4 regions of the Bradyrhizobium sp. USDA 4341 genome follow, and region 1 is predicted to be linked to each of the others. Evidence: riboswitches for the same ligand, from Rfam matches in the RefSeq annotation. Region 1 holds a riboswitch; each other region holds the start of a gene.
What was found. Region 1 has a riboswitch for cobalamin ahead of metE (5-methyltetrahydropteroyltriglutamate--homocysteine S-methyltransferase). Riboswitches for the same ligand answer to the same signal wherever they lie in the genome.
Positions count from the first base shown of each region.

Region 2: it holds a riboswitch for cobalamin, as region 1 does, so the genes downstream of both, ACVIGB_RS48210 (DUF1636 family protein) here and metE (5-methyltetrahydropteroyltriglutamate--homocysteine S-methyltransferase) in region 1, are expected to answer to the same signal.
Region 3: it holds a riboswitch for cobalamin, as region 1 does, so the genes downstream of both, ACVIGB_RS36440 (TonB-dependent receptor) here and metE (5-methyltetrahydropteroyltriglutamate--homocysteine S-methyltransferase) in region 1, are expected to answer to the same signal.
Region 4: it holds a riboswitch for cobalamin, as region 1 does, so the genes downstream of both, ACVIGB_RS34770 (TonB-dependent receptor) here and metE (5-methyltetrahydropteroyltriglutamate--homocysteine S-methyltransferase) in region 1, are expected to answer to the same signal.

Region 1 is NZ_JBSSGO010000002.1:7,982,829-7,990,776, reverse strand. It holds gene ACVIGB_RS43525 (helix-turn-helix domain-containing protein) at 1-524, shown strand, start outside; gene ACVIGB_RS43520 (hemerythrin domain-containing protein) at 676-1,305, shown strand; gene hemN (oxygen-independent coproporphyrinogen III oxidase) at 1,991-3,343, shown strand; gene metE (5-methyltetrahydropteroyltriglutamate--homocysteine S-methyltransferase) at 4,063-6,408, opposite strand; cobalamin riboswitch at 6,508-6,709, opposite strand.
Region 2 is NZ_JBSSGO010000002.1:9,086,056-9,094,003, forward strand. It holds gene ACVIGB_RS48200 (cobyric acid synthase) at 1-763, opposite strand, end outside; gene cobO (cob(I)yrinic acid a,c-diamide adenosyltransferase) at 775-1,428, opposite strand; cobalamin riboswitch at 1,465-1,680, shown strand; gene ACVIGB_RS48210 (DUF1636 family protein) at 1,774-2,148, shown strand; gene cobW (cobalamin biosynthesis protein CobW) at 2,145-3,179, shown strand; partial or broken gene cobN (cobaltochelatase subunit CobN) at 3,179-6,429, shown strand; gene cobG (precorrin-3B synthase) at 6,426-7,589, shown strand; gene ACVIGB_RS48230 (precorrin-8X methylmutase) at 7,589-7,948, shown strand, end outside.
Region 3 is NZ_JBSSGO010000002.1:6,407,942-6,415,889, reverse strand. It holds gene ACVIGB_RS36455 (RNA polymerase sigma factor) at 1-133, opposite strand, end outside; gene ACVIGB_RS36450 (STN domain-containing protein) at 163-783, opposite strand; gene ACVIGB_RS36445 (PepSY domain-containing protein) at 1,018-2,502, opposite strand; gene ACVIGB_RS36440 (TonB-dependent receptor) at 2,505-4,787, opposite strand; cobalamin riboswitch at 4,894-5,089, opposite strand; gene ACVIGB_RS36435 (IS110 family transposase) at 5,312-6,244, opposite strand; gene ACVIGB_RS36430 (CobW family GTP-binding protein) at 6,447-7,376, opposite strand; gene ACVIGB_RS36425 (amidohydrolase family protein) at 7,378-7,948, opposite strand, start outside.
Region 4 is NZ_JBSSGO010000002.1:6,063,930-6,071,877, reverse strand. It holds gene ACVIGB_RS34795 (IS110 family transposase) at 1-130, shown strand, start outside; gene ACVIGB_RS34790 (MBL fold metallo-hydrolase) at 401-1,441, shown strand; gene ACVIGB_RS34785 (ABC transporter substrate-binding protein) at 1,605-2,435, opposite strand; gene ACVIGB_RS34780 (ABC transporter ATP-binding protein) at 2,441-3,214, opposite strand; gene ACVIGB_RS34775 (FecCD family ABC transporter permease) at 3,211-4,254, opposite strand; cobalamin riboswitch at 4,367-4,564, shown strand; gene ACVIGB_RS34770 (TonB-dependent receptor) at 4,692-6,962, shown strand; gene ACVIGB_RS34765 (hypothetical protein) at 7,075-7,248, shown strand; gene ACVIGB_RS34760 (hypothetical protein) at 7,374-7,948, opposite strand, start outside.

The DNA of each region.
Region 1 (7,948 bases):
ACCTTTATCAGGTAGTGTCGGGTGCTGTGCGAACCTACAAGGTTTCCGAAGACGGACGTCGTCAAATCGGCGCTTTTTATCTGCCCGGTGAGATCTTTGGCTTTGAGGCCGAAGAATGCCACATCTCTTCGGCCGAAGCGATCTGCGAGACGCACCTGCTGATGGCGAAGCGTACCGCTGTCATTTTTCGCGGCAGTCACGAGAGGGATCTCGCAAGGCAACTATGGGAGACGATGGCGCTTGAGCTGCGCCGTTTTCAGGAGCATTCGATGCTCCTGATCAGCAGCGCAGAAGAGCGGGTTACCACGTTCCTTCAAGATATATCTCGCCGCACGACGAAGAACGCTGCCATCGAGTTGCCCATGTCGCGGCAGGATGTTGCAGATTACCTTGGCTTGACGATTGAGACCGTGTCGCGCACCTTTACCCAGCTTGAGCAAAACGGTGCGATCGTGCTGCGGAGTTCACGCCGAGTCGAGCTCAAAGACAAACTGTCCATCCGCTCTGCGCAGAGCTTTGGCTAAGGCGATTTGCGCCAGCTTTCGGCAAGACGGCGCACTCCTTCTATACGCCGAGCAGTGCCGGCAAATACAGCGCAGAAAGAGCTCGAAGTGCGGCTCGGGCGACCTGGCACAAATCGCCGCTAGCTTACATTTTCCTCCATGGAGCACCGCAATGGTCATCGATCGCCTGCTTCGAGAGCATCGCAATATTGATCTGCTTCTGATCGCCCTTCAACGCGAATTGGAGATTTTTGAGCAAGGACATCGTCCGGACTATGAGGTGATCCGCGCGATTATCAGCTATTTCGAGGTTTACCCGGAGGTGTATCATCATCCGCAGGAAGACTTGATCTTTTCCAGGCTCAAGACGCGCGCCCCGGATGCGGCTGCAATGGTGGGTGATCTTGCCCATGAGCATCAGGAAGTCATCGACCGCTTGCACCACCTCGCTCGGGCCATTGATGGCGTCCTGGCCGACCGCGAAGTCCTTCGGCAAGACGTCGGCAACATCGTGCGCGACTTTATAGTACGCGAGCGGCACCACATGATGTGGGAAGAACGAGACTTCTTCCCCGCCGCCGTTGCGGCTTTATCGGCTCAGGATTGGAGCGAAGTCGCCTCCGCACTCACCGATCACGGTGATCCGCTATTTAGCGAGACAGCTGAAGCAGCTTCCGACGCGCTAAGAGCGCATATTCTACAATTGGAAAAAGAAGCTGAGGCCGAACGGAGCGCACTTGCGTTTTCGAGCGCGTTGGCGGGCAACCCGCGACATAATGCGGAGAGGGATGGACCACATTGATCGCTGCCGCTTTTCGGCAGGAAAGTGGACATCATTTCATGGGACTCGAAATGAAGACCGTCTCGCCGGCTCTCAGGTTACGAAGACGATCTGCCTCTGAGCCCGACGATCGTTTGTTTCAACTGGCGGCGCAAGCGGCATGGCCGAACCTTAAAACGGTCGGATTCAAACGCAATCGGCCGTGACCGCAACAGGCTCGACCATACCGCATTGGCATCGCGCGAAACGGGGCATTTCTCATCTCTGCTAGCCAATGGAGACGCGCGATAGTGGCCAGGCGGGTGCGGCGAAACAATCTCCCTCCGCAAGCCTTGCCTGGCACGGGCTGAATTCGTGGGCTCGGGGCCGGTTCGGATCGCGGCACGCCATCGCGAGATACCGCAGATCCCGGAACGTTCGGTCTGAACAGCAGAGCTGGCGGATGTCAATTTCGATAAAGATCCGTTTGCTGCTTCGTTTCGTCTCGTTCTCGCTCGATTTGACCATGATGAGCCATGGGAGGTGCATTGCCAAGGACGTTCATTCCTGCCGTGCGACCGCTTCATCACAATTCAAAGCATGATGTATGCGCTGCGGGCATGACCTACCGGCCGGCCCATCAGTAACTGCGATATTTGAGGCAGCGCAAAGCTTACCATGCATCTGTCCGATAATCGGGCGCCCAGAGAGCGAGAGAGGCATCCCCATGCGACCGGACCTAGCACAATCCTACGGGCAGCACCGACTACCGCGCTACACCAGCTATCCGAGCGCCCCTCATTTCTCAGCGTCAGTTCGGGAGGTCGACTATCAAGCTTGGCTCAAATCTCTCGACGGCCGACGGTCCGCCTCGATCTACGTGCACGTGCCATTTTGCCGAAGCATGTGTTGGTACTGCGGCTGCCATACATCTGTCACGAAACGCGACGATCCGATCGCGATCTATGCGGCTGGACTACGCACTGAAGCCTACCTCGTTGCAGAGGTCATTGGCCAACGACAGCCAATCTCTCATATCCACTTCGGCGGTGGCACGCCAACGATCATGACACCTGAAACATTCGCCGATTTGGTCGGTTCGTTGCGTTATTCGTTTGCCGTCCTGCCTGATGCCGAGATCGCCGTGGAGATCGACCCGCGCATGTTGAGCAATCCGATGGCGGAAGCCCTGGGCTATAGCGGGGTCAACCGGGCAAGCCTTGGCGTGCAGAGCTTCGACCCGGTCGTCCAGCAGGCCATCAACCGCCCGCAGAGCTTCGAACAGACCGCAATTTCGGTCGAGCGGTTACGCCACGCCGGCATTTGCCGGATCAATTTCGACCTGCTGTATGGGCTGCCCCGACAGACGGTCGATTCGTGCCTGGATACCGTCGGCAAATGCCTCGAGTTGCATCCGGACCGGTTTTCCGCCTTTGGTTACGCGCACGTTCCGACCTTCAAGAAGCATCAACGCAAGATCGACGAATCCACTCTGCCCGACAGCGTCGAGCGCTACCTCCAATCCGAAATGGTAGCTCACACTTTGGTTGACGCTGGATACGTACGCGTAGGCCACGATCACTTCGCCCTGCCGCATGATAATCTCGCTGTGGCGGCGAAGCAAAGCAGGTTGCGCCGCAATTTCCAGGGATATACTGACGATTGCGCAGGCACCCTTATTGGCCTCGGTGCCACCGCCATCGGCCGCCTGCAACAGGGGTTCGTCGCGAATGCTGTCTCGACAAGGGATTACCTCGCTCGCATCACCGAGGATCGGCTCGCGACGGCGAAGGGCTATTTACTGACCGATGATGATCGCTACCGGGCGGAGATCATCGAACGAATTATGTGCGACATGACAATCGATCTCTCCGAGACGTCTCGCCGTCACGGCAGGGATCCGGATTCGGCCGTTGTCGATCATTCCCGGCTTGACAGCCTTATCGCAGATGGCGCCGTCGTGGTTGACAACGGCCGGCTTTCCGTAGCCGACGGCGCCCGGTTCCTGGTCCGGTGCGTCGCCTCAGCGTTCGACGCTCACCTTGCTCGGTGCGGGGCTACGCACAGCCCGGCGGTCTGATCGTGTGAACGGCGGGCTTACCACTCCAGCGATCCCGCACTTCGGTCACCAGTGAACTGGCTTATGCGGGTTCGGACCGCCCCCGTGATCGTGGAACGTCCGATTTGTCCGCCACTTTCACGGTCGCGCGTCGATCCGCTCATGCATTCCAAACAGAGTTCCAAACCTTCGTCATTGAGTGGAGCCGGTCAGCGACTGCCTGCGCAGTGATCAACAAGAAGCCACTCACGCATTGGCTGCTTGAGTAATTTTTGCGGTCGCGTTTGCTCGTATGGTCGCGCCGATCGAGCGGCAGGAAACCGCGTTAATTGCACTTCGCCTCGGTCGGTACCAAGACGGCCGGGCGTCGCCACCCGCAGTCTTTGCTCGGCTCGGCAAACCCTTGTGAAGGTGCTCATCGCAGGCACACCTTGGTTTAGTCTTCCGATACTCGACTACATCGGTAGCATACCACAGCATGATTGAGCTATGCTGAGCCGTGCTTTAACTCGGGTTCAGATTTACGGCGAATGTCCTCGCCGGCAATCGGACCATCGGCTGTCCTCCCTCCGCCGATGGAAGTTGGCGATGTTCAGCGTCGCTCCTCTCAGACTTAACTTTCGCCCGGCCTGCTAAGCGCGGCCGGGCTTTTTTCCGTCGTGCAAGCTCGGTCGAGATGATCCAGAGCGCAACGCTTTATGAGCGGATCAGCGCCCTGGAGGAGAGCGCCAAGCGCAGGATCAACGACTTGGCCGATCAGATGCCGCGCGCAGTTGCCGGGCGGCGGCGACCATGTTGATCAGCGCCGGGCGAACCTCCTCCCATTTGCGCGTCTTCAGACCACAGTCCGGATTGACCCAGAGCTGCGAATCCTGCAACCGCTGCCGAGCCAAGGCCATCAGCTCCTTCATTTCGCCTACCTCGGGAATGCGCGGAGAATGGATGTCGTACACGCCCGGCCCGATCTGATTGGGATATTTGTAGTTCCTGAACGCATCGAGCAGTTCCATCTTCGAACGCGACGTCTCGATCGAGATGACATCCGCATCCATTGCAGCAATGGCGTCGATGATGTCATTGAACTCAGAATAGCACATATGAGTATGAATCTGGGTTTGATCTGCAACGCCTGATGAGCAAATGCGGAAGCTGTCGACAGCCCATTGAAGGTAGGCCGCCCACTCCGATCGGCGCAACGGCAATCCTTCGCGCAGGGCAGCTTCGTCGATCTGGATCATGCTCGCACCGGCTATCTCGAGATCGCGGACTTCGTCGCGTATCGCCAGTGCGATCTGCCGGCAGACCTCGCCTCTTGGAATATCATCGCGAACAAACGACCAGTTCAAGATCGTTACTGGCCCGGTCAACATCGCCTTCACCGGCTTGCTGGTCAGTGATTGCGCGTAGAGCCACCAATCCACAGTGATCGGTTTTGGCCGCAAAACATCTCCGAATAGGATCGGTGGCCTGACACAACGCGAGCCATAGGATTGCACCCAACCATTTCTGGTGAATGCGAAGCCGGCGAGTTTCTCGCCGAAGTACTGCACCATGTCATTGCGCTCAAACTCGCCGTGCACGAGCACGTCCAGACCAATGTCCTCCTGCCAACGCAGAGCGCGCGCAGTCTCCTCCTTGAGGAATTTGTCGTACTGCTCGTCGCTCATGGCGCCTCGCGAATGTGCCGCGCGGGCATTCCGGACCTCTGGGGTTTGCGGGAAGGATCCGATCGTCGTGGTGGGAAAGGCCGGTAGTCTAAAGCGCTTGCGTTGGATCTCGGCTCGACGGACAAATGGGCTGGCGCGCCGGCACATGGCCTCGTCGATCGCTCGCATCCGCACCGCAAGATTGGCATCACGGATCTTTGGTGAAGTCCGGCGGCCGGTCACCGCCGACTGCGATTCAGCAAGACTTTGAGCAACATTCTGATCACCCGCGAGTGCCCGCGCCAGGATCGCAAGCTCACGCATCTTCTGTACCGAAAAGGCAAGCCAACTCTTGAGATCGGATGCAAGTCCGGTCTCGAGTTCAACATCGACGGGCACATGCAGCAGCGAGCAGGACGGAGCGATCTGAACACGATCCCTGCCTAGCTTCGCAATGGCGGGATCCAGTTGCTGGCGGAGCGCCGACAGGTTCGACCGCCAAACATTTCGTCCGTCGACGACGCCGAGGGACATGACGAGATCACTTCGCCGGGCAGCAATGATCCGGTCCAACAGGTTCGGTGCGCGAACCAAATCCACGTGCAGTCCGGCAACGGGCATGTTCAAAGCTGTGTCCAGATTGTCGCCGAGATCGCCGAAATAGCTCGCGACCATGATCTTGACGTTTGGTACTTCCCTGGCGAGCCGATCATAGACGTGCAGCAAAGATCTTCGCGTCCCCTCCTCCAGATCCAGGACCAGGCAGGGCTCGTCGCATTGAACCCAGTTTGCTCCCCTTTTGCCTAGTTCTTGCAGAACCTCGATGTAGACCGGTATTAGCTCATCCAGGAGTGACAGCGGCTGGAACGCAGGATCCGCACTCTTGCCAAGCTTCAAGAATGTGACCGGCCCGATCAGGACAGGGCGCGTCTGGAACCCCAGGGCCTTGGCTTCCTCATACTCCTCGATAGGCTTGCGAGAAGATAGGCGGAACGTCTGTCCCCGATGAAATTCAGGAACCATGTAGTGGTAGTTGGTGTCGAACCACTTGGTCATCTCCTGTGCGGGCGCGCCAAATCCGCCCGATCCGTGGCTGCAACTGGTATTCTGGCGATCGCATTGTGAACCGCGTGCCATGTCGAAGTACGTCTTGAGCGAAACCGACTCGATTTCCGACGCGTAGACTTCCGGGATGGCACCAACCATGACAGAGGTGTCGAGCACTTGGTCGTACAACGAAAAATCGTTGGACGGAATGACGGTGACACCGAGGGATTTTTGGCGGGCCCAGTTCGCAGCACGCAGGCCAGCTGCGTCCTCGAGCAATTGCTGTTCGCTGATTGCGCCGGCCCAGTAACTTTCAAGCGCGCGTTTGAGCTCGCGTCTTGGACCGATCCGAGGCGTTCCAAGCGTGGCAACCGGAAGGGAGAGAAGAGACATAGCGCTAACCCCGTAGTTGGGGGCAAAGGCCTTGGCGGACGCAAGCAGGATCGCCCGAGCGGCGGCGGCTTGGCGCACCACCGGGACACCCCGCCCGTGGACGTATATGTGGTCGAGGCAGGTCTCCTGGCTTGCGGGTCATCGCTGCTGTCCGGCCTTCCCGAAGCCGCACGGGCTTCAGTGACTTTGTTGGACAGCGGCTCGTCGCTTACAGTTGCGGGGGCAGCGCCGGCATGTTCACCGGCTTCCCTCTTAGCTCCGAATCCAGCGGGACCGGAGAACCTCTACGATTTGGAATATCGGCAAGAGGCCTCTTCCGTCAACCTCTCAGATGACTCTCTCACGTCAATGCTGCCATCATCAGTGATTCAAATGACCATTTAACGTCGAAAGTTGACCACGGTTGGAAGCCTCTCCAATAGAAGCACTCTCCAATAGAAGCACTCTCCAATGTATGTGGCGAAAGAATTGTCGAAGGCGCAAGTCACGGCGCTTCGAGTGGCATTTCGGTCTCTCGGCAGTCAAGAACCGCGCCAGGGACAAAACACCTGCGAAAACTCCATCGGGCATACCGGGCGCGCATATTTATCTGCGAACCAACCAATCCTGGTAGGCGATTTGCGGTCTCTGATGCCGATAATACTCGGGCATGCATATCGATTCACCTCTACGAACACCGGGATGCCCGCAATGACAATGGCTGTTCGGAGCACCGTCGGCGTCCTTGCTGTCACCGCCTTTGCGGTCGGCCCGTTCGGGTGGCCTGGTAAGAGCGTTCATGAATCAATCCGTCAGACAGATGCTCTCGAGAATGTTGAGTAACTCGAGAGGAAGCTAGCGTGACTTGATCGTTTCTCGCTTGCCGGCTGTCGCGACTGGAAACGGCTCATCCAACCATGAATGCGGAGCCGAGGCAGCTGGATTGAGCAGACTGCAACATCGTGCGCGTAGGTAGAAACCTGCGCACCATATCATCCGCCTGCCTGAGAACGCGCTTCCGACGATTCCACACGCCCGGCGGTGACGAGCGATTTCTGCTTATCATCAATTACGGCCGATAGCGATCGCAGGCGTTCGGGTGACAACACCGGACCAGACGGTTCAACAGCTCTCCAAAGCGCTTCCCGATTTCTCATCCGTAAATCGGCAGCGGCCTTCGCTTGGGCCTCGAAGATCGGCACGACAAAAGCTGAACAAGCCCGAGCCGATCGGCTGAATGGAAACATAGAAACGAGCGTCGGTCGGAAAGCCGACAAACACTGCACGAATCTGGCGCGATTTGCCGGCCATTTCCTGGCACGAAGGATGCAAGCTCAAGGGTGCCCAGACTTCTCCCCCTGGGCAGGTCCAGCACGGCAAATTGGGGTTGTAGCTGGCCCACTGAAGTTAGCGGCGCGTGGCTCGAGGGGACAGACAGCGCCTGCTCGCGCGGGACATCGGCAGGTGCCCGCGTCACGTTGCCGCTAACTTCTTCCAATCGAGGATAGCATCGAGGGCTGCCGCTTTGACGTGAGGATGAAAAACCGATGGTCCGGCCGTT
Region 2 (7,948 bases), 1.1 Mb from region 1:
GAAACGCGATCTTGCACTGGCCAGGCTTGCGCGCGTCGCCGAGCCCGAGCGCGTCTTCGGCCGGAAGCTCGCCGGCGCGAGTGAACCAGGGCAGCACGCCGAAGCCGCGCCAGGCGGTGCGGGCTTCGATCAGCCGGTAGCCGTCGTCGAACAACGTCGGATCGCCACGGAATTTGTTGATGACAAAACCCTGGATCATCGCGGCATCATCGGGGTCGATCACCGCCTGGATGCCGACGAGCTGCGCGATCACGCCGCCGCGGTCGATATCGCCGACCAATACCACGGGCACGTCGGCCCTGCGCGCAAAGCCCATATTGGCGATATCGGACTTGCGCAGATTGACCTCGGCGGGGCTGCCGGCGCCTTCGACCAGCACCAGGTCGGCGCGCTGCTTCAGGCGTGCAAAACTCTCCAGCACCGCGCCCATCAGCGATGGTTTCATGGCGGCATATTCGCGCGCGCGGGCGGTCGCGATCCGCTTGCCGTGCACGATGACCTGCGCGCCGACATCGGTTTCCGGCTTCAGCAGCACCGGGTTCATGTCGGTGTGCGGCTCGACGCCGGCGGCGAGCGCCTGCAATGCCTGCGCACGCCCGATCTCGCCGCCGTTGACGGTCACGGCGGCGTTGTTGGACATATTCTGCGGCTTGAACGGCAGCACGCGCAGGCCGCGACGTCGGGCGGCACGCGCGAGGCCGGCGACGATGAGCGACTTGCCCACGTCCGAGCCGGCTCCCTGGATCATCAATGCGCGCGCCATGGCAATAGCAGTCAGAACTCGACGCCCGGCTGGGCCTTGATGCCGGAGCGGAAGGGGTGCTTGACCAACGTCATCTCGGTGACGAGATCGGCGATCTCGATCAATTCGTCCTTGGCGTTGCGCCCGGTGAGCACGACATGCGTCATCGGCGGCTTCGACGTGGTCAGGAAGTCGACGACATCGGCGATCGCCAGATAGTCATACCGAAGCGCGATGTTGATCTCGTCGAGCACGACCATCCGCAGGCTCGGATCCGCGATCAGCTGCTTGGCTTTTTCCCAGCCGGCTTGCGCTGCCGCGACGTCGCGCGCGCGGTCCTGCGTCTCCCAGGTAAAACCTTCGCCCATCGCATGGAATTGACAGAGATCGCCGAAATGCCCGGTGAGCAGGCGGCGCTCGCCGGTATCCCAGGCGCCCTTGATGAATTGCACCACGGCGCAGGGAAAGCCGTGCGCCACGCAGCGCACGATCATGCCGAAGGCGGAGGAGGATTTTCCTTTGCCGGCGCCGGTATGAACGATGATCAGGCCCTTTTCACCGCTCTTGGTCGCCATGATCTTGTCGCGGGCGACCTTCTTTTTCGCCATTTTGGCCGCATGCCGCGCATCCAATGAAGGGTCGGCGCCGACGGCGCCATCTTCAGCGTCGTTTCCATCAGAAATCATCACGGTCCTTCGGCTTGACAAGTGCGAGGCCAGGACGAATGGTGACCCCGCGTTGGTTCCTGTCCTACGACAGGCGAAGAGGGAATGCGATAGGGCTCGGACCGCAAGGTTTGCCCGAAGCGCAGCCGCCCCCGCGACCGTGACCGGAGAGATGCCCAAGCCACTGATTCCCTGATGGAGTCGGGAAGGTGGGCATCACGGGAGAAATCCTACTCCGCAAGCCGGGAGACCTGCCGACGCAGTGTGTTTGAGACCGGCGGACGGGGTGTTCCGCGACGGGGAACGAGCCTGTTCACGTCAGGTTCGTGTGCCTCATCGCTTCCCGCAGTCAATCCAGGAAGGGCGATGAGCGTTACACTCCATGTCTGTATCACCTGCCGCGCCGGCCAGACGCTCGCCGAAGGCGAGCTCGCGCCCGGTGCGCGCCTGCATGCCGCGCTTGTTGAGGTGGGCGTGCCCGATGACGTCAATCTGGTTCCGGTCGAATGCCTCTCGGCTTGCAGCCAGGGCTGCTCGGTCGCGCTCAGCGCACCGGGCCGGTGGTCCTATGTCTACGGCCGCCTGTCCGCGGACAATGCCAGGGATGTGATCGCCGGTGCTGCCGCCTATGCGTCGGCGCCTGACGGCATCGTGCCGTGGCGCAGCCGTCCCGAAATCTTTCGCAAGCAATCGCTTGCCCGAATTCCCCCCATCGCCGTCGTGCCGGAGGCCGCAGAATGATGACGCTCGCCAAGGTTCCGGTCACCGTCGTGACCGGCTTTCTCGGGTCCGGCAAGACGACGTTGATCCAGCATCTGATCCGGAACGCCAACGGCAAGAAGCTCGCGGTGCTGGTGAACGAATTCGGCAGCGAAGGCGTCGACGGCGACATCCTGAAGTCGTGTGCGGACGCCAATTGCCCGACCGAGAATATTGTCGAGCTGGCCAACGGCTGCATCTGCTGCACCGTCGCCGACGATTTCATCCCGGCGATGGAGCAATTGCTCGCGCGCCCCGTGAGGCCCGATCATATCGTGATCGAGACGTCCGGCCTCGCGCTGCCGAAGCCGCTGCTGAAGGCATTCGACTGGCCGGAGATCCGTTCGCGGATCACGGTCGACGGCGTGATCGCGCTGGCCGATGCGGAGGCCGTTGCTGCCGGCCGCTTTGCGCCGGACCCGGCCGCCGTGGATGCGCAGCGCGCGGCAGATGAGAATCTCGACCACGAAACGCCGTTGTCCGAAGTGTTCGAGGATCAGATCGCCTGTGCCGATATCGTGCTGCTGACCAAGGCCGATCTCGCGGGTGCCGAGGGGATCAAGGCGGCCAAGGCTCTGATCGCGGCCGAGATGCCGCGCGAGGTGCCGATGTTGCCCATCGTCGACGGCGCGATCGACGCCCGCGTGATCCTCGGTCTTGAAGCGGCGGCAGAGGATGACCTCGCGTCGCGGCCGTCTCACCATGACGGCGAGGACGAACACGAGCACAACGACTTCAATTCCGTGGTGATCGATCTTCCGGAGATTTCGGACGTCGACGCGCTGATCGCGTCGATCAAGGGGCTGGCACGCGAGCAGAACGTGCTGCGCGCCAAAGGCTATATCGCGGTCGAAGGCAAGCCGATGCGGTTGCTCGTGCAATCGGTCGGCGAGCGGGTCAGGCATCAATTTGACATGCCCTGGGGTGCGCGAGCGCGGCAGTCAAAGCTCGTCGTGATCGGCGAGCACGGTGATATCGATGAAGCCGCGATCAGGGCGCGACTAGGTGTCTGATGCACGTCGTCTTCCGCGAGAGCCGCGGCCTTGAGGAGACCGCGACGCCAAGAGACCTCGGCCAGGATCCGGCCGATCTCGTGGTTCTGTCGTTTTCCGACAGCGATCTCGCCGCGTTCGCGGCCGGCTGGCGGCGAGGACGCGCCGCGCTGCCGTCGCTGCGGCTCGCTAATCTTGCGGAGCTGCGCCATCCGCTTTCGGTGGATACCTATATCGAGCGGACATTGTCGCATGCGCGCGGCATCCTGGTGCGGCTGATCGGCGGCGAACCCTATTGGTCATACGGGCTGGCCGCGGTGCATCGTCTGGCGAAGGAACGCGGCATCGCCCTGGTGGTGCTGCCGGCGGATGGCCGCGACGATTTGCGGCTGGATGAATTCTCGACCTTGCCGGTCTCGACGCTGCGCCGCCTGAAGGTGCTGTGCGACAAGGGCGGCCCCGTTGCCGCGCAGGCCGTGATTGCACAACTGGCGCTGGCGTCCGGCCTTTATGCCGGGCCGGTTGTCGGTGAGATCGATCTTCCCGAGATCGGCGCCTACGATTCGCGGCGCGGTGCCGTCGCGGCGCTGCCGGCACCGGATGGCCGGCCGCTTGTGCTGGTGACCTTCTATCGCTCCTATCTGGCGGCCGGCGACACGGCGCCGGTCGATGCGCTGATCGAGGCTTTGCGCGAAAAGGGATTCGATGCCCACGGCGTGTTCGTCACCTCGTTGAAGGCGGCGGGCGTGGCCGATTGGCTGCGCGCTCAGTTCGCGCAATGCTCGCCGGCCGCCATCGTCAATGTGACCGCGTTCTCTGCGGCGGGTGACGACGGCACGACGCCGTTCGATGCCGCATCTTGCCCGGTGTTCCAGGTCGCTCTGTCGACGGCGCAGCGCGAGGATTGGGCCTTGTCGCTGCGCGGCCTGTCGCCCGGCGATCTCGCGATGCATGTGGTGTTGCCGGAGGTCGACGGCCGCCTGTTCACGGGCGTTGTGAGCTTCAAATCGCCCGGTGAGCGCGATCCCGATCTGCAATTCGCGCATCTTGCGCATCGGCCGGATGCCGAGCGCGTCGCAGCGGTCGCTGCGCGCGTGGCGGCCTGGCATCGGCTTGCCGGCAAGCCGGCGCAGGAGAAGCAGCTCGCGCTCGTACTCTCGAACTATCCCGGTCGTCCGCATCAGATCGCGCATGCCGTTGGTCTTGATGCGCTGGCCTCGCTGGAGGTGTTGCTGACCGATCTTGCGGCCGCAGGCTTTGATCTCGCGCCAGTGAGGTCCGTGGGCAATGTTCTTTTGCGCCGGACGTTGACGTGGGGCGTGGCCGAATATCGCGCGGCGATGTCCAGCCTTCCCGAGCTGCTCCAGGACGATCTTGCGCGCGCATGGGGCGCGCCGGAGGATGATCCCGATTGCCGCGACGGCGCGTTTCATTTCACGGCGATCCGGTGCGGCAAGTCGATCATCGCGGTTCAGCCGGAACGCGGTGAGGTCGGTCAACGCGATGCCGACTATCACGATCTCTCGCGCACGCCGCGTCATGCCTATGTCGCGTTCCATCTGTGTGGCTGAGGCAGCAGGGCATCGATGCCGTCGTCCACATGGGCGCGCATGGAACGCTGGAATGGCTGCCCGGCAAGTCGGTTGCGCTGTCATCCGCATGCTGGCCGGAAGCGCTGATCGGCGATCTGCCGGTCGTCTATCCCTTCATCGTCAACGACCCCGGCGAGGCCGCGCAGGCCAAGCGCCGGATCGGTGCCGTGACGATCGGCCATCTGCCGCCGCCGCTGGCGCCGGCCGCGGTGCCGGATGGGTTGCGCGGGCTCGAGCGTCTGCTCGATGAGTATTCGACTGCGGACGGTCTCGATCCGGCGCGGCGGCAGCGGCTGATTGCCGCGATACGCGAGGAAGCCCGCATCGCCGGGCTGGAGGACGATCTCGGTCTCGCGGCGTCAGTCTCCGCGGCCGAGGCCATTCCGCAGATCGATCGCTTCGTCTGCGATCTCAAGGAGAGCCAGTTCGGCGACGGCCTGCATGTGTTCGGGCAGGGGACTTGCGGCGAGGCGGAGAGCGCAGCGTTGCGTGATGCGCTGGCCGGCCGGCGTGTTGCGCCGGGGCCGTCGGGCTCGCCCTATCGCGGGCGGAGCGACGTGCTGCCGACCGGACGCAATTTGTTTGCGGTCGATCCGCGCGCGGTGCCGACGCCGTCCGCGCATGCGCAAGGCGTGAAGCTCGCCGAAGAGCTGCTGCGCCGTCATTTGCAGGATCACGGCGACTGGCCGAAAGGGCTGGTCGTCGATCTCTGGGGCTCCTCGACGATGCGCACCGCCGGCGAGGACTTTGCGATGGCGCTGCATCTCGCCGGGATCGCGCCGCGCTGGGATCATGGGTCGGGCCGGGTGTCGGGCTACGACATCATCGCGCCGGCAGAGCTTGGCCGTCCGCGCATCGACGTGACGCTGCGCGTGTCGGGGCTGTTCCGCGACGTCTTCTCGGGGCTTGCGCAGTTGTTCGAAGCTGCGACCGAGGCGTTGTCCGAACGCAGCGAGGAGAGCGACGAGAATCCTTACTGGCAGCGCGTCTCGCGCGTGTTCGGGCCTCGTCCCGGACATTATGGCGCCGGCATCGCGTCTGTCCCGGACGTCTTCACGGAGGAGGCGCGCGACGCGGCCGGCGAAGCCTGGCTGTCGGCATCGTCCTGGGCCATTGCATCCGATGGCGAGATCAGGCCTGACCGCGCCGGCATCGAGGCACGGCTCGCCTCTGCCGACAGCTTCGTCCACACCCAGGACTTGCCGGAGACCGATTTGCTGCTGGCGGCGGACTATGCCGCGCATGAGGCCGGCATCGCCGCAGCGGCGCGGCGGCTTGGCGCAAAAGTCCCGTCGCTCTATCACCTCGATGCAACGCGGCCGGATCAGCCGCATGCGCGGTCGTTGACCGAAGAAATCTCGCGAGTGGTGCGCGCGCGGGCCGCCAATCCCGCGTGGATCGCGGGCATGATGCGCCACGGCTTCCGCGGCGCCGCCGAAATATCGGCGACCCTGGAGCACATGGCGGCGTTCGCGCATCTCGCCGCTGCGGTGCCGCCGCATCTGTTCGACCTCTATTACGAGGCGACGCTCGGCAATGACGACGTTCGCGCCTTCATGGCGCGCGAGAATCCGGCGGCGCTTTCTGCGATCGAAACCTGCTTCACCCGGTTGCATGACGCGTCGCTCTGGCAGACGCGGCGCAATTCGATTGCGGCGGCGCTGCAGGAGGCCTCATGAGCGCGGTCGCGATCAAGGGCTGGTGTCCCGGCGCGCTGAGGCCGATGCAGTCGGGCGATGGCCTCGTGGTGCGCATCCGTCCGCGCGGCGGGCGGCTGGACGCGTCGCAGGCGACGGGAATTGCTGAGCTCGCTGCGCGATACGGCAACGGCCTGATCGATCTGACCAGCCGCGCCAATCTCCAGATCCGCGGCGTCGGCGATGAAGGTTATCCGGCCTTGATCGATGGGCTGGCCGAGCTCGGGTTGCTGGACGCAGATCCGGATACCGAGGCGCAGCGCAACGTTCTGGTGACGCCGTTCTGGACTGTCGATGACGATACGCACGCGCTCGCGGCCGAGCTTGAGCGGGCGCTTGCCGGCGCATCGCTCGATCTTCCCACCAAGTTCGGCTTCGCGATCGATGATGGCAACGAGCGCGCGCTGGCTGGCGCGTCGGCGGATATCCGGATCGAGCGCGATCGCGACGGCGGACTGCTGGTGCGTGCCGATGGCGCACGGTACGGTCGCTCTGTCTCGCGCAGAGAGGCGGTGGATATCGCGCTCGCGATGGCCGAATGGTTTGTCACCTCCGGCGGAGCCAGGGGTGAGAAACGACGGATGGCGTCTCATCTGGCCGGCGGCGCGAGCCTTCCCGAATTGCTTCGCGGCGACGCCGAGCCCGTGGCTCGATCGGCAGACCCCGTGCCCGGCCTCTATCCGACTGGTGCGATGGTCGGCGTCGCCTTTGGACAAATGCCGCGGCAGATGCTCAGCCATCTCGCCCGGTGCGCGCAGGCTCTTCGCATGACGCCGTGGCGGATGGTGCTGGCGGAGGGGATGCATGAGATGCCCCGTGGCGCGGATCTCGTCACTGATCCCAATGATCCGGCGCTCCGCGTGATCGCTTGCAGCGGCGCGCCGCGCTGTCGTGAGGCGCATGCCGACACGCGTGCATTGGCATCGGCGCTTGCATCCTTTGTCCCGGCGCATGCCCGGCTTCACGTGTCCGGCTGCGCCAAGGGCTGTGCCCTTTCCGGTTCGGCTGACGTGACCCTGGTTGCGTCACGTGAGGGCTTCGACCTCATCCGTCGCGGCACGACGCGGGATGCGCCGGTCCTGCGCGGGCTGACCCGTTCGGACCTCGTCGCAAATCCCTCCGTGCTGATGGGAGGCCATTGATGCCGCACGTCTATGAGACCGATGGTGCGGCGATCTATCGCCAGTCCTTTGCGACGATCCGGTCGGAGGCCGACCTTGCGCGCTTTACATCAGACGAGGAGCCGGTGGTCGTGCGCATGATCCATGCCGCGGGGATGGTGGGCCTGGAAGCGCATGTCCGCTTCACGCCCGGCATGGCTGGGCGGGCACGGGCAGCCTTGCAGGCGGGCGCGCCGATCCTCTGCGATGCGCGCATGGTGTCGGAGGGTATCACGCGCGCACGGCTGCCGGCCGGCAACGCCGTCATCTGCACGCTCGGTGATCCCCAGATTCCGGCACTCGCGCAGTCGATGCGCAACACGAGATCCGCGGCGGCGCTT
Region 3 (7,948 bases), 1.6 Mb from region 1:
GGCTGTCCACCACGCCCGGGCCGTTCTTGTCGCGAAGGTGCAGCCACGTCTCGTGAAGGGTCTCGCGCGCTCTTTCGTCGCCGAGACGCCGCGCGAGGCGGCGGCGAAGCTCGTCGTAGCGCTCGACGAGCACCTGCCGAAGCGTGGTCGAAGTGGTTTCCGTCATCGCGCGACCGGTCCCGGGCGCCTCGGGTCGCGCGCAGCACAGTCGCCGGTCTCGGAAGGCGGCCGCGGCGAAACCGCCATCACGACGGGCTGCGGCATGTCCGGCGGCGGCGGCCGGCCGATGACGACAGCACGCAACAGGGCGGCGATCGCCTGGTCACGCGCGCTGTCATCGGTCGAGCCGAGCAGCTGGGGCTGCAGCACCTCGCCGGCATGCCCGATCCAGAACTTGAACTTGATCCGATAGCCGCCCGGCGCGGTCAGCGCGGACCGGCAGAATGCCTCCTCGACGCTGCTCTGGACGGCCGCAAGATACGGCATGAAGTTGTGCATCGACGCCGTCTGCGGCGCTGTGGCCGCAGGCACAATCGTGAAGGCGTTGGCCGCGGCATAGACCGCGACCAGACCGGTTCCTTCGAGCAGGAGCTGCAACGCCATGTCGGGCGTCATCGATCCCTTGACGGCCTGCGCGCGGCGTCCCCCGGCCAGCGTGGCGTCGTAAACGACCTGAAGACCGGTGGCCGCGCTGTAGGCATCGAGCGCGGAGACCAGAGGCTGACTGCCAATATCGAAGTCGACCGTTGCCGGCGTCCGAACTGATTCAAGGCTTGCGGCCATCGTTACCGTCTGGATATTCCCGGCAACGAGAGTGCCTATGACCAGGCCAAGAAAGCGCTGCCACATCCGATCATGCTTCGAGCGCAGCCCGATCTTCCGACCCATTGAACAAAGTGCATGAGGCGCCGCCTTGATCCTCAAGCCCAGCCGAACAGCACGATCTATCGGTGATCGATAGAGCTGTTCGTCAAACCCCGCGGCAGGCGCAACATAGAAACAGATTGTGACAATCTGCTAACAAGGGCGGAGACCTCGCGCCGGCCGCACCTTGCGCCGCCGCAGCCGGCGCCAGCCGATCACGATACCGCTGATCGAGACGATGGTGCCGACCGCCGACAGCAGCCAGACCACGACATCGCGCGCCGGTGAGATGCGCAGCAGCAGCGGGAAGTCCAGGCTGTGCAGCGCGTTGAACAGCCAGCGATAGGACCGGCGGCTGTCGTCGCTGCGGTCGAGGATCTCGGCGGTGACCGGAGAGATGTGCAGCCAGGTGTGGGCGGGATCGTCGAAGCCGATCCGCAGCACGGGAAGCTCGCGCGCTTGGTGCAGCGTGTACCAGTAGGCGTCCGGTTCATCGAGCTGTCGCGCCGATATCATCGCAGCTCCCGGCATCGCGCGCCGGGCGGCCGCGATGATCTCATCCTGCGAGAGCGACACGGGCGCGCCGATCACGGGATTAGCGAGGCTGCGGCGGCCGCTACTGTCGTCGAGCACCATCAGCCGGCGTCCGCCGATCCAGACGAAGCGCGCCTCCACCGCCGATACCTGCGGCGGCGACTGCAAGCGAGCGACGATATCGGGTGCATCATGGCTGCTGTAGCCGACCGCGATCTCGCGCGTGAGGCCACGGCCGGAGAAGGCGCCGCCGGGATTGAGCGACAACCAGCCGCTGAACATCCAGGTGAAGACGAAGATGCCGCCGACGAGGCCGGCGACGTGATGCCAGGCCATCCAGCCGCGATAGGGCGAGACGGCGCCATCAGCGTAACGGCGCGTCAGCCGCAGGCGCAGAATGCCGATCCAGAAGCCGGTGACCGCGACGACGAGGCAGATGCCCGAGATCCACAGCACCACGTCCCGCCACAACGGGCCGTCCTTGCGCAGCACGGTCGGATAGATCCAGTGCGGGATCGAGCCGAGCCAGTTCCAGACGCGCTCTCGCCGCGTGGTGTCGAGCGCGATCTCGCCGCTGCGCGACGAGACATAAAGTTCGGTGCCATCGGCGTCGCCGAGGCCGATCAGATAGAGCGGCCGCAACGGATCGAAGCGCGCGGTGACCGACCATTGATCGCGCGTTACCGTATCGAGCAGTTGCGGCTGCACGGCACGCGGGTGATGCCGGGCGACGGCAAGCGCCTGATCCGGCGTGATCCGTTCGATCACGCGGCCATCGATCGCCGAGACGGTGACGGCGCCCCCCTTCCAAGGGGTCACGCGATAGACCGGAACGTCGTCCAGCATCGAGAGCCGGAGATCGCGCGGATAATGCTCCGCACCTGCGATCGCCATCGCGCGATCAGGAGCGACCTGCACCTTGTTCCAGAGAATGACGGGGAGCGCGGAGAGGCGCTCGCTGTCGGTGAGGCGCGGAAACGCCACGTACATCATGACGAGGCCGGAGATGAACCACATCGCGAAGAACAGACACGTCGCAATGCCGATCCAGCGATGGACGACATAGAGCCATCGCCGCGCTCGCCGGATCAGAGCGTTGCGCATGGTCAGAACTTCACGTTGACGGACAATTCGGCGGTGCGCGGCATGCCGAGCAGCCACTGCCCCGTCCCGTTCGAGGTCACCGCGTAGACCTTGTCGAACAGATTGTAGACCCGGAACGCGACCGTGGTGCGGTCATCCGGCTTCCACCTGATGCCGCCATTGACCACATTGTAGCCCGGCCGCAGCTGGGTGTTGGCGAGATCGGAGTACATCGCGCCGACGATCTGGACGCCGCCATAGACCGACCAGTTCGGCGCGAAGTCCCAGGTCAGCCAGACGTTCGAGACCTGCTGCGGAACGTTGACCGGAACATTGCCGTTGTAGCTGACGACTTTGCCGCCGACCACCTGGCTGTTGTTGTCGTATCGGGCACGCAGCAGCGCAAGATTGGCGTCGACGCGCCAGCCGTCGTTCAGCGCGAGCCCGATCGTTCCTTCGACCCCGCGGGATGATTGCTGGCCGATCTGCAGTGCCAGGCCGGCGGTCGGATTGCTGGGATCGGGAATGGTCAGGCCGGTCTTGACGATCTCGTACCCTGCCAGCGTCCACTCGCCGCGGCCGCCCCAGAACGACTGCTTGACGCCGATTTCGGTCTGCTTGCCGGTCGCGAGCTGGAAGGTTTTCTGCGAGGTCGACAGCGAGATCAGGTTGCTGACCGGATCGACGCCGACCGCATACTGACCGTAGAACGCGAGGTTCTTGATCGGCTCGTACACCAACCCGGTTCGCCAGCTGGTGCCCGACAGCGTGGTTTCAAAACTGTTCGCCGGCGTCTTGTAGTCGGTGCGATCGACCTCAGGACGATCGTACCGGACGCCGGTGACGAGCGACAATTGATCGGTCAGCGACAGGCGATCTTCGGCGAACAGCGCGTATTGATTGACGATCGCGTTGAAGCCCGGCGTCGTCGCCGTGGTCGTCGCGAAGAACGATCCGGGATCGAACACGTAAGGATTGATCGACGACGCGCCGCCATAGGGCGAATTGTTGGTGTGGGTGAAGTCGATCCGGTTGACGTCGAACCCGGCGACGAACTGGTTCGCGAGCCCGAGGACGTGACCGCTGAAGGTCGCATCCATCCGGTTGCCGAGCTGCTTCTGGTCGTGGAAGATCTCGATGTAGCTGGAGCGGTCGATCAGCTGGGTCTTCGGGTTCCAGGTGTAGTTTTCGATATCGCGCCAGTGCCGCTCGCTGGTCAGATAATACAGCGTGTTGTTGATCTTGATGCCGTCGGCGACGTCCCACTCGGTCTTGAATTGGGTCCAGCTGTCCTGATATCGGATCGCGCTGTCCAATGCGTTGTAGTTCTTGAAGCGCAGCGCGTCCTGGATCGAGCCGCTGATCAGCGGCGTGCCGAAATAGCGCGACGGGCTGCGGTCGCCGTAATCCTCGGACAGTGTGAAGGCGAGATTGTCCGATGCCTGCACGCGCACGGCGGCGGAGACCACTGCATTCGAGGTCTTGTCGCGATCGACCCAGCCGTCCGACATGTTGCCGGTGGCGTTGATACGGTAGGACACATTGGGATTGATCGGACCGGTGCTGTCGACCGACAGCCGCCGCGTCAGATTGCTGTCGAGCGAGACCTCGGCCTCATTATAGGGCGTGCCCTGCGGCTTTTTCGGAACGACGTTGATGACGCCGCCAATCGCGCCCTCGCCGTACAGCACCGAGGCCGGACCGCGCAGCACTTCAACCCGTTGCGTCGACCAGGTGTCGTAGGGGAACGTCAGGGTGCCGGAGCCGATATAGAAGCGCGTGCCGTCGTATAGCGTCATCACCGAGTTGCTGCCGGCAAAGCCGCGGGTGCTGAACGACAGGCCGCCATTGCCGGGCGCCGGCGTTGCGATGAACCCGGCCGCGTTCTGGGTGACGGCATCGACCACATTATGCTGGCCGCGTTCGGCAATGGTTTGCGACGTGATGATCTCGACGCTGGCCGGCGTCTGCAGCGGCGTCAGGTTGAGACGACTGCCGGTGCCTCCCTGCGTGGTGGCGTTGAGCGTCGGCGATGCCGATCCCGATGCACCTGACGCCGCGGCGCGCGGCGCGCCAGCGGTTGCCGCCGCCGTTGCAGGTCTGGCGCGCGGCCGCGACGACGTCGCCGAGTTGCGGCTTCGCGCCGCGGGCTTGGGCTTTGTGGATGTCGAGGGTGCGACCTCGATCGGATCGAGCGTCGTGGGTGGAGATGTTTGTGCCGAACCTTCAGCCGGCAGCAGCAGCGATGACAGGGAGCAAACGAGACCGAGGCGCCATTTGCGCGCAGCGGGAGAGGACGGAGACATGAAAGGACTCGCGGTAACGTGGCACGTCACCGCGAACGCGGACTGGCGCATTGCCGCAAAGGCAGTGCTCCGATCCCACCAGGACGCCCCCGCCCGATGTGCTCGCGTGTGACCACGACTGACGGCAGGTCTCCTGGCTCACGGGTCATCGCCTGTCGACGCCTTCCCGGGCGGAGTGGCCCAGTGGCAAATTGACGAAAGGCTCGCCGTTTACAGTTGCGGGGACAGCTGCGGCATTGGGGTTACCCTCGCACCGCATTCCCTTTTGATCCCCGAAGGGAACCGTCGGCAGAAACGATAGGTGGTGCGGGATGGGCTGTCAATTCGATGCGATTGTCGCACACATGCTTTGCGGGATGATGCTGCTGCGATGACACACAGCCCAGCGACATCTACTGCTGACACGGAGAGGTAACCCGTCATCCTGAGGAGCGCGGAACGCGCGTCTCGAGGGATGCACGGCCCGGCTGGTGGCCGTGACCCATCGAGACGCGCTTCGCGCTCCTCAGCGACTGTGTTCTTCGTCAAGCGGGTTGCCATAGTTTTTGGTCCCTGAGCATGGCGTTGAGGATGGTGAGGACTTTGCGAGCGACGGCGATGAGGGCGACCATCTTCGGCTTTCCGGCTGCCAACAGGCGTCGATAGAAGACCTTGAGTTGGGGGTGATATCGGCTTGCCGAGAGGGCGGCCATGTAGAGGCCGGCGCGCAGTGCAGCTCGCCCGCCGCCGATCATGCTCTTGCCCTTCCAGCGGCCGGACTGGCGGGTGAACGGAGCAAGGCCGGCGAGGCTTGCGATCTGGCGCCGATTGAGGGTGCCGAGTTCAGGCACCTCGGCCAGGAACGTGCGGGCAAGCGTGTTGCTCACCCCCGGAAAGCTGACCAGCAGTTCCTCCTTGGCCCGCCAGATCGGCGAACCGCGCACCAGCGTGTCGATGTCGTTGTCGATCTCCAGCAGTTCTTTCTCGAGGACCTTGATGTGGCGGGCAAGGCTCTTGCGAACGCGCACATTCTCGGCCCGCTTCTCGCGCTGTCGCTCGGCAACGATCATCTCGATGATCTGCCGCCGGCGGCTGACAAGTTCGGCCAGAAGCCGGGCTTCCTGATCCGGCATCGCACGCGGCGTTGGCTTCACCGCCTCGACAAACCGCGCGATGATCGCCGCATCGATCGGATCGGTCTTGGCGCGCTGGCCAACCGCCTGCGCGAAGTGCCGGATCTGGGCCGGATTGACCACCACCAGCGGCAACTGGGCGCCGGCCAGCGCCGCGGCGACAATGGTCTCGAAGCCGCCTGTCGCTTCCACCGCTACCAGCGTCGGCGAGCAAGTCTGAAGACGGGCAACAAGTTCTTCCAGGCCTTTGCCGTCACGCGCCACGGCAAAGGCTTCCCCGCTCGGATGCAAATGCACATCCAGCCGGTCTTTCGATACATCAATGCCAACATAGATCGCGTCCATCTGCACCCATCCTTGCGCAACCGGGCTCGCCAGGCGGCCCTCGCGACTGTTCGGGTTCAATGGAACAACGGACGGGGCGCCGCGCTGAGGCACGGGCTTCAAAGCCCTGGGGTGAAGCGGTCTTCCGTCCGTTACCGCACCGGACACTCTATTCGATCCAGCGCCTCCTGACTTACAAGGGTGACGGGAAACTAGCTTCGCATCACTCGGCTTCGACACAGGCTTCCATGATCGCATCGATCTCGGCCCGCGACAGAGCGCCCATCTCGGCGATGAACACGATTCGCGTGCGCGGCACGCCGGGCGCCGGCACGCCGCCCGCGGCCAGTGTCGCGCGTCCGCCGGCGAGTTGAAACACCGTCAGCCGGCCGGGCTGCTCCACCGTCTCGAACAATCCTTTCGCCCGCGCCAGCTTCGGCGCCAGTCTACCGATCGCCTGCTGCAAGCGCGGCAACCGCACCGGCCGTTCCGAGGTCCAGCTCAGCGTTTCGAACCGGTCGGATGTCGGCCGGCGCGGCGCGGTCTCGCGCGGCGCCGGCAAATGATCGAGGTCCGCGGGAAACAGCAACGCGGCCGGCACCTCGCCATGCAGCGCATCGACGACCACGGCCGCCGGACGCACTGCCCGCACCGCATCGCGGATCGCGGCGCACGCGGCTGCATCGGCCAGATCGACCTTGCTCAGCGCCACCACATCCGCCGCCCGCAGCTGCGAGCGCAGCAGCGCATCGTTCACCATCGCCGTAGGCTGGGTCGCGTCGACCACGCACAGCACGGTCTCCAGCGGCGCTTCCTTCCAGATCACGGGATCCATCAGGTTGCGGACGATGTCGGCGGGATCGGCGATCCCGCTGGTCTCGATCACGATGAATTCGGGACGCGGATCACGCCGCAGCAAGGTTGCGAGCGTGCGCAGCAGATCGCCCTCCAGCGTGCAACATATGCAGCCATTGCTCAGGCTGACCACGCCGTCGCTGGCGCCGGCGATCAACTCCGCGTCGATGTTGATCGCGCCGAAATCATTGACCACGGCGGCGATGCGGCGGCCTTGCGCATGCGCCAGCAGATGGTTCACGACCGTGGTCTTGCCCGCCCCGAGAAAACCCGCGACCAGCAGGATCGGGACCGCCACATCAGCCCCCAGTGACGGGCCGGCGCACCGGCCGGCCGGGCCGTGCCGCGACATCGAGCACGCCATCATTGATCAGCGGCTGGCCGCTGACCACGAGATGCCGCACACCTTCCGCCGGGCGGTTCATCGCGGAGAAGGTCGCGCGATCGCTGATCGTCTCGAAGTCGAACACCACGACGTCAGCGTCCGCGCCCGCCTGCAGCCTGCCCTTGGCGCGCATCGCCGGCGTGCTCGCCGACAGGATCTCGGCCGGGATCAGCGCACATTTGCGGATACCCTCGAGCAGCGACACCTTCCTGCGCTCGCGCACCCATTCGCGGATGAAGCGGGTGAAGCAGCCGGCCGAACGCGGATGCGAGGTGGCATCGTCAGGCAGCGGCCAGGCGTCGCCGGTGTAGGGGCGGCCGTCCGACAGCGTCCACGGCATCGCGTCGGACGCGATCGCACCGCCCGGATACAGCACCGCCATGTCGAGCAGATCGCGATGATGCGCGTTGTTCTCGATATCGAGCACATGCCACAGCACCAGCGTCGAGGGTTCCGCCGCCTGCGCCGCCAGCAGCTCCTCACGG
Region 4 (7,948 bases), 1.9 Mb from region 1:
CAAGGTCTTCTATCGACGCCTGTTGGCAGCCGGAAAGCCGAAGATGGTCGCCCTCATCGCCGTCGCTCGCAAAGTCCTCACCATCCTCAACGCCATGCTCAGGGACCAAAAACTATGGCAACCCGCTTGACGAAGAACACAGTCGCTGAGGAGCGCGCCCTTGCGCGCGTCTCGAAGGGTGAACGGCCGCGACGTCTCCGCGCGCTTTTTCCTCTTGTCAAAAGTCCCGGCCGTCCACCCTTCGAGACGCCGCTTCGCGGCTCCTCCAGCGACAACGGCAAAGCCGTTGCGCGGGGGTGACGGTGACGGATTGGCTCAGGGGATAGATTTGCTTTGAATCGACCCTATCTATGGAATAATATCCTCTTCACGACTCGACCCGGAGAACAGGTAAGCCGTCATGATCTTTCGCCAGCTCTTCGACAGCGTGTCCGGCACCTACAGCTATCTGCTCGCGAGCCGCGCCGGCGGCGAGGCGCTGATCCTCGATCCGGTGCTGGAGAAGGCCGACCGCTACTGCAAGCTGCTGCAGGAGCTCGACCTCCGGCTGGTCAAGGCGGTCGATACGCATCTGCACGCCGATCACGTTACCGGCCTCGGCGAGCTGCGGGACCGCACCCAGTGCATCACCATCATGGGCGAGCAGAGCAAGGCCGACGTGGTGTCGATGCGCGTCTCCGACGGCGACAGAGTGACGATCGAGGGCCTCTGCCTCGAGGCGCTGTACACGCCGGGCCACACCGACGATTCCTACAGCTATCTGATGGGCGACCGCGTCTTCACCGGCGACACGCTCTTGATCCGCGGCACCGGCCGCACCGATTTCCAGAACGGCAGCGCGCGGGCGCAGTATGATTCGATCTTCAACCGCCTGCTCAAGCTGCCCGAGGAAACCCTGGTGTTCCCCGCGCATGACTACAAGGGCGACACCGTCTCCACCATCGGCGAGGAGAAGCGTTACAATCCGCGGCTGCAGGTGAAATCGATCGACGACTATGTCGAGCTGATGAACAACCTCAATTTGCCGAACCCAAAGCTGATGGACGTCGTGCTGCCCGCCAACATGCATGTCGGCCTGCACCAGGACGAGTTGGCCAAGGAAGGCCTCTCCCTTAGCGCGCGCGACGCCATCGCGAGCCTCGGCCGACCCGATATCCTGCTGGTGGATTTGCGCGAGAGCGGCGAACGGGACAAGCACGGCATGCTTCCCGGCGCGCTGCACGCGCCCTATCCCGGGATTTGCGCCACGTTGCAGCCCGGTGGCATGCTGCGCGAAGTCGCGGCCGCGACCGGCCGCCGCGTCGTGTTCTTCTGCGCCTTCGGCGAACGTTCCGCGATGGCGGTAGCCGCCGCGAAGAAGGCGGGATTGGCGAACACCGCCCATATCGAAGGCGGCATCGATGCGTGGAAGAAGGCCGGCGGGCCGGTGGTGATGGGGTAACCCGTTAGCCGCGCACAATTTCTAGCACCGTCACCCTGAGGTGCGAGCGAAGCGAGCCTCGAAGGGCGACGGCCCCGCTCCCTCCGCGAACGCCCGGAAGCATCCGGGCCGTGCATCCTTCGAGACGCGCTACGCGCTCCTCAGGATGACGGATGACGAGGGATCACCGCGTCACCCGCTTGAGTTCCGCCGTCAACCGATCCAGCGCGTCCGCCAGCATCACGCCGCCGCAGACCGTCAGCCGCTCCGGCAGCACGATCCGCTTGCTCTCCGGGTAGAAGCGTTCCAGCGCCGGATGCAGCAGGAAGGCGCGGCCCTCATCCTCGGCGCGATCGCCGGCCTCCGACACCAGGATGAAATCCGGCCTCAGTTTTACAATTGCCTCCAGCGAGGCAAATCCGCCCGCGCTGAAGCCGAGCTCTCCGGCCGCGTTGGTCAGGCCAGTTGCCGCGAGCAGCGAGCTGATCAGGCTGCTGCGACCTGAGACAAAGCCGCGCCGCTCCACCGGCAGCACCCGATAGTGATGACCATCAGCCACCGCCCGCGCACGCGCGATCGCCGCATCGAGGCGCGCGATCTCGGCCCGCGCACGATCCGGATGCTGTACCACGTCGCCCATCGCGCGGATCTGGTCCCTCACCTCGTCCAGCGAGCGCGGCACCGTGAATTCGACGAGGTGCAATCCGTTGGCCTTCAGGAGATCGCGGGTCGCGCGCTTGTCGAACAGGCTGACCACAACGAGGTCGGGCTTGAGCAGCAGCACATCCTCGGCCTCGCCGGACAGAAGCGGATAGTTTCGCGCCTGCTCGGCCGCCCAGGATTGCCAGGCATCACGCGAAAAGCGGCTGAGGCCGAGGATCTGGTCCGGATCGGCCAGCGATAGCACGAGCTGGTCACTGCACACATTCATCGAGACGATGCGCGGTCCGGCGGCGGACGCGGCAGCGCACGAGATCAGCCATGCCGCTGCGGCCACCGCTGCGAGACGCTGCATCCTCATCACACGTCCGCCCATGGCACGATGACGGCCTCGCGCTGAAATTCGGCGCGGTAGGCACTGACCCGAAACACGCTGGCCAGCACGCTCTCGGACAGCGCTTCAGCGGGCGCACCTTGCGCCGCCAGCCGCCCGTCCGACAGCACCAGCACGTGATCGGCAAAGCGCGCGGCGAGCCCGAGATCGTGGGTCACCACGATGACCAGCACGCCGGTGTCGGCGACGTTGCGCAGCTTCTGCATCACGTCGATCTGGTGGCGCGGATCGAGCGAGGCGGTCGGCTCGTCGGCGAGGATCACCGGCGCTTCCACCGCCAGCACGCGGGCCAGCGCGACGCGGCTGCGTTCGCCGCCGGACAGCTCAGTGACGCGGCGGTCGCTGAATTCAGTGACGTCGACCGCCTGCATCGCGCGCAGCACCGCCTCCATATCCTTTTGCGACAACCGCGCCGGATCGGTCGCGCCATGCGGATAGCGGCCGAGCGCGACGATATCGCGCGCCGGCAGCGGCCAATGCACCATGTGCCCCTGCGGCAAATAGGCGAAGCGCTTCGCGCGCTCGCGCAGCGCAAGCGCGGCCAGCGCGTCGCCGCCGATCCTGATCTCACCGTCGGATGGAATCAGCCCGGCCAGCGCGCGCAGCAGCGTGGTCTTGCCGGCGCCGTTCGGGCCGACCAGCGCGACCAGATGGCCCGCTTCCAGTGACAGCGAAACATCGTGCAGCACCTTGCGGCTGCCGAGCGAGGCATTGAGCGCGGTGGCCGACAGCAGCGTCATGCTACGCCTCCGCCCAGCGCACGGCGTTCGCGCATGATCAGATAGAGGAAGAACGGCACGCCGATGATCGAGGTCAGCACGCCGACCTTGATATCCGACGTCGAGGGGATGATGCGCACCGCGATATCGGCGGCGAGCAGCAATGCCGAACCGGTGAGCGCGCTCGGCACCAGCAGCCGCGCCGGATCGTGACCGATCAGGGGGCGCATCAGATGCGGTGCGACGAGACCGATGAAGCCGATCGTACCTGTGACGGCGACCGCGCCGCCGACGCCGAGCGCAACGCCCGCGATCACGAGCAGCCTTAGCCGCCCGACATCGACGCCGAGGCTCTGCGCCGCCTCTTCACCCAGCGTCAACGCGCGGAACGCGCTCGCCTGGCTGAGCAGGACGGCCGCGCCCGCGATGATGAAGGGCAGCGCAAGCGCCACGTGCTGGAAGCTGCGGTCCTCCAGCGAGCCGAGCAGCCAGAATGCGATCTCCAGCACCACGAACGGATTGGCGGAGAGATTCATCACCAGCGCCGTCGCAGCCCCGGCAAAGCTCGAGATCGCGAGCCCGGCGAGGATCAGGATCAGCAGCCCGGCATTGCGGCCGGCGATTGCGAGCAACGCGAATACCGAGCCGAACGCGGCGATGATCGCGACCACCGGCAGCGCGTAGGAGCGCACATCGGCGAGGCCCAGCGCGATCACCAGCACCGCGCCGAATGCCGCCGATTGCGGCGCGCCGAACAGCGACGGCGAGGCCAGCGGATTGCGCAGCAGGCCCTGCAGCGATGCACCCGATAGCCCGAGAATACCGCCGATCGCGAATGCCAGAATGGTGCGCGGCAGCCGGATCTCGCGCACGATCACCTGCGCCACGTCGCTGCCGCCGCCGAACAGCGCCTCGATCACCGCAAGCGGCGACAGCCGCACCGGCCCGATGCCGAGCGAGAGCACGAGCAGCAGGACCACGAGCGCGAGCAGCGCCGCGGTGGCGCCCCACCGGCGCCGCGCCGCGACCTCGGCCGCCAAGGCAAAATCCTGCACGCTCATTGGATCCATGCTCTTACAGCGATCGCCGTGGCAGACAAGCGACACTCGACAGAAACCGTGGCCACCTGGCGGCCGCCCGACCTCCGCCGGATTGACTTTGCTGCCCAGCCGAACCCTAGATGAACATGACGGTTCTTTCATGAGATGAAAAGGGAATGCGGTGCGGGGAAACTTCCCCAACGCCGCGGCTGCCCCCGCAACTGTATGCGGTGAATCCTTCGTCACAGGCCACTGGGAATCTCGGTCCTGGGAAGGCGACGAAGGGTAACGACCCGCGAGCCAGGAGACCTGCCGTCAGCCGTGGTCACACGCGAAGATGCCGGTCGGGGAGTACAGGCATGAGCTTCACTTGAGGCTGCAAGCAGCTGAGCCTGCGAGCACGATGGTGAGACTGGTTGGCGGTGACGTGCCACTGACGTTACCGAGGTCTCACTTAGATGTTCTTCATCCTTTCCCATCGGCGGCGCCGCGCGCTTCTGCTCGCGTCGACGATGATCGCGTCGACAATCGTTCTCTCAACCGCACGGGCGCAGCAGGCGCCCTCTCCCAATCAGCTGCCGGCCATCGAAATCACCAAGCCGGGCGACCAGAATTTTACGCGCGCCAAGCCGGCCGCTGACGAAGCGCCGGCCCCGCGCCGCCCGGCGCCGGGCACCACGCAAGGCAACAATGTGGGCAGCGGAGCAGGATCGAACACGACAGGGACCGGACCGGCCACCGGAACGGGCGGCACAGGTGGCGGCGGCCGCCAGTTCGCCGGCATTGTCGGCTCTTCCTCGACCGTGATCACCGCCGACGACATCGCGCATTCGCCGGTGCAGTCGCTGCCCGAGATTCTCGCGCAGGTGCCGGGCGTGCAGCTGCAATCGCTTTATGGCGGCCCGAACGGCGCCAAGACCGCGGTCGACCTGCGCGGCTTCGGCGCATTCGCCTCCGACAACACCCTGTTCCTGCTCAACGGCCGCCGCCTCAACGACGTCGACAAGGCCGGCTTCGATCTCACCACGATCCCGCTCGATTCGATCGAACGCATCGAGATCACGCGCGGCAACAGCGGTGCGGTGCTCTATGGCGACAACGCGGTGGGCGGCGTGGTCAACATCATCACCAAGACCGGCGCCGGCGGTCCACCGGCCACGATCCGGGCCGAAGGCGGCTTCGGCTCGTTCAACACCCGCATGGCCGCGGTGTCCGCTGCGCTCAATTCCGGCCCGTGGTCGACCTCGTTCTACGGCAACGGCATCAAGTCCGACGGCTACCGCGTCAACAACGCACTCGACCAGCGCAACGCCGTCGGCAACGTCAACTACACGACATCGGATCTCACCGCCTTCCTCGCCATCACCGGCAGCGACCAGAAGCTCGGCCTGCCCGGCAGACGGCTGGTCGATCCGTCGATCGGCGTCAACGAACTGCTCAGCGATCGCCGCGGCGCGGCGACGCCGTTCGACTATGCCAACCAGCAATCCGCCAGCGTCACCGCCGGCTTCACCAAGACGCTGATGAATGGCGTCGACCTCATCGTCGACGGCGGCTGGCGGCAGCGCGAGACGCAAAGCGGCTTCTTCGGCACGGTGCCGACCATCAGCTTCGCCTCGACCCATAATGATGCCGCGCTGCAGACCTGGTCGCTCACGCCACGCCTCAGCGTCAAGAACGTCGTGCTGGGAATGCCGTCCACGATCCTGACCGGCATCGACTATTACGATTCGACGTTCCGCGAGGCACGCGGCGCCTATCAGGGCGTCGATCCCTACCACATCTACAATATCGAGCAGCAGACCGTGGCCGGGTACTGGCAGCACACGATCGGCCTGCTGCCGACCACCGATTTCTCCTACGGCGCGCGCGTCCAGAATACCAGCGTCTCGGCACGCGATCGCTACGATCCGAATGCGCCGTTTGCGTTCGACACGCAGGCGGCGCCGCTCGACAGCAACGAGACCCAATACGCGCTGCATGTCGGCGCCGAACATCGCTTCACCGAGACCTTCTCGGTGTTCGGCCGCGCCGCGCGCGCATTCCGCACGCCCGACGTCGACGAACGCGTCGCATCGGGTCCGTCATTCGACCCGCTGACCTTCGCCCCGATCCCGCAGAACTTCCAGCTCAAGACCCAGACGTCGCAGGACGTCGAGGGCGGCTTCCGCGTCAGGACCAATCGCTTTCAGGTCCAGACCAGCGTCTATCTGATGGATCTCGAGAACGAGATACATTTCAACCCGGTGCTGTTCTACAACGTCAATCTCGACCCCACCCGCCGCTACGGCTCAGAGACCAGCGCCTCGCTCAAGGTCAGCGACACCGTGACGTTGCGCGGCGGCATGGCGATCACCCGTGCCGTCTTCCGCGAAGGCATGTGGGCCGGCAACGACGTGCCGCTGGTGTCGCGCTACACCGGCAATCTCGGCGTGACCTGGAATATCTGGCAGAACTATCTGGTGTTCGACGCCACGGTGCGGGCCTGGAGCTCGCGCATCATGGACAACGACCAGGCCAACACCCAGAGCCGGATTCCCGGCAACGCCACCGCCGATCTCAAGCTCAGCGGGCAGGTCGACCGCTTCTTCTGGTCGCTCAGCGTGAACAATCTGTTCAACGCGCTCTACTATGACTACGCCATCGCTAGCTCGTTCACGGCCGGCCGCTTTTCGGCCTATCCGCTGCCCGGCCGCACCTACATGGTCAAGGCGGGCGCAACGTTTTAGAGCATGATGGGCGCGGCGGGTGTGACCCGGCCGCGCCATCTCCTTACGTTACAAGCCCCGGGGAACTGGAGTAGAATTCCGGCAGATGATTTGACCCGCGCAGGGGAAACGCATGGCCAAGGCCGGAAAGAAGAGCAAGGGCGGCGGCAAAACCGACGACAAGACCGACGACAAGTCGAAAAAGCCTCCGCCGCCCGCAGCGCCACAGGACGACGACTATTATGAGGATGGCGACATCGCCACGCCAAAGGTCGATCGCTACGGCAATGACGACGAGCCGTTGTAGGGTTGACCGATATCCATCCTCCGTCGTCCCGGGCAAGCGAAGCGCGACCCGGGACCCATAACCACGAATGCCAATTGTCTCACAATGCTGGGGCCACAGCCCTCTTCCACAATCCAATCCTGTGGTTATGGGTCCTGGCTTTCGCCAGGACGACGTGGTGAGGTATCGCGCAAAAAATCCTCACCCTCGATCTTCCTGATACTGCCGCGATCGAGCAGATGCGCACCAAAGCCGCCGCGTGCCAGCGATGAGGCGATCGGCGGCGATGCCAGTAGCAATACTGTCGTCATCGCGAGCGGCACGGCACTGAGCCAATCGAGCCGCACCGGCGTCAACTCTTCGCTGCTTCCCCGATAAAGACCTTCGCCCGCGGCGATGCGGCCGCATTCCCTGATCAGGTCGCGCCGCGTGCCGTCGCGCGATGCGCTGCCGAGCAGCGCCTGCATGGCGAGATGCGTCCGCACCCCGGCGCGGCCATCGGCCAGCGGCGCCGGCGTCTCACCGAGCGAGACCCGCAGCAGCAAATCGACCAGATCGGTGCCGGACCGGCACGCGTTGACAGGCTCGACCAGCCGCGGGTTGCAGTCGATCAAGAGCGGCGTCGCGCTGTCGAGCGGCATGATGACGTCGACCGAGAGCGCGCCGTGCCAGCCGAGATGCGCGCCGATCGTCTCGAGCGCAGCACGGATCGCCGGCCGGC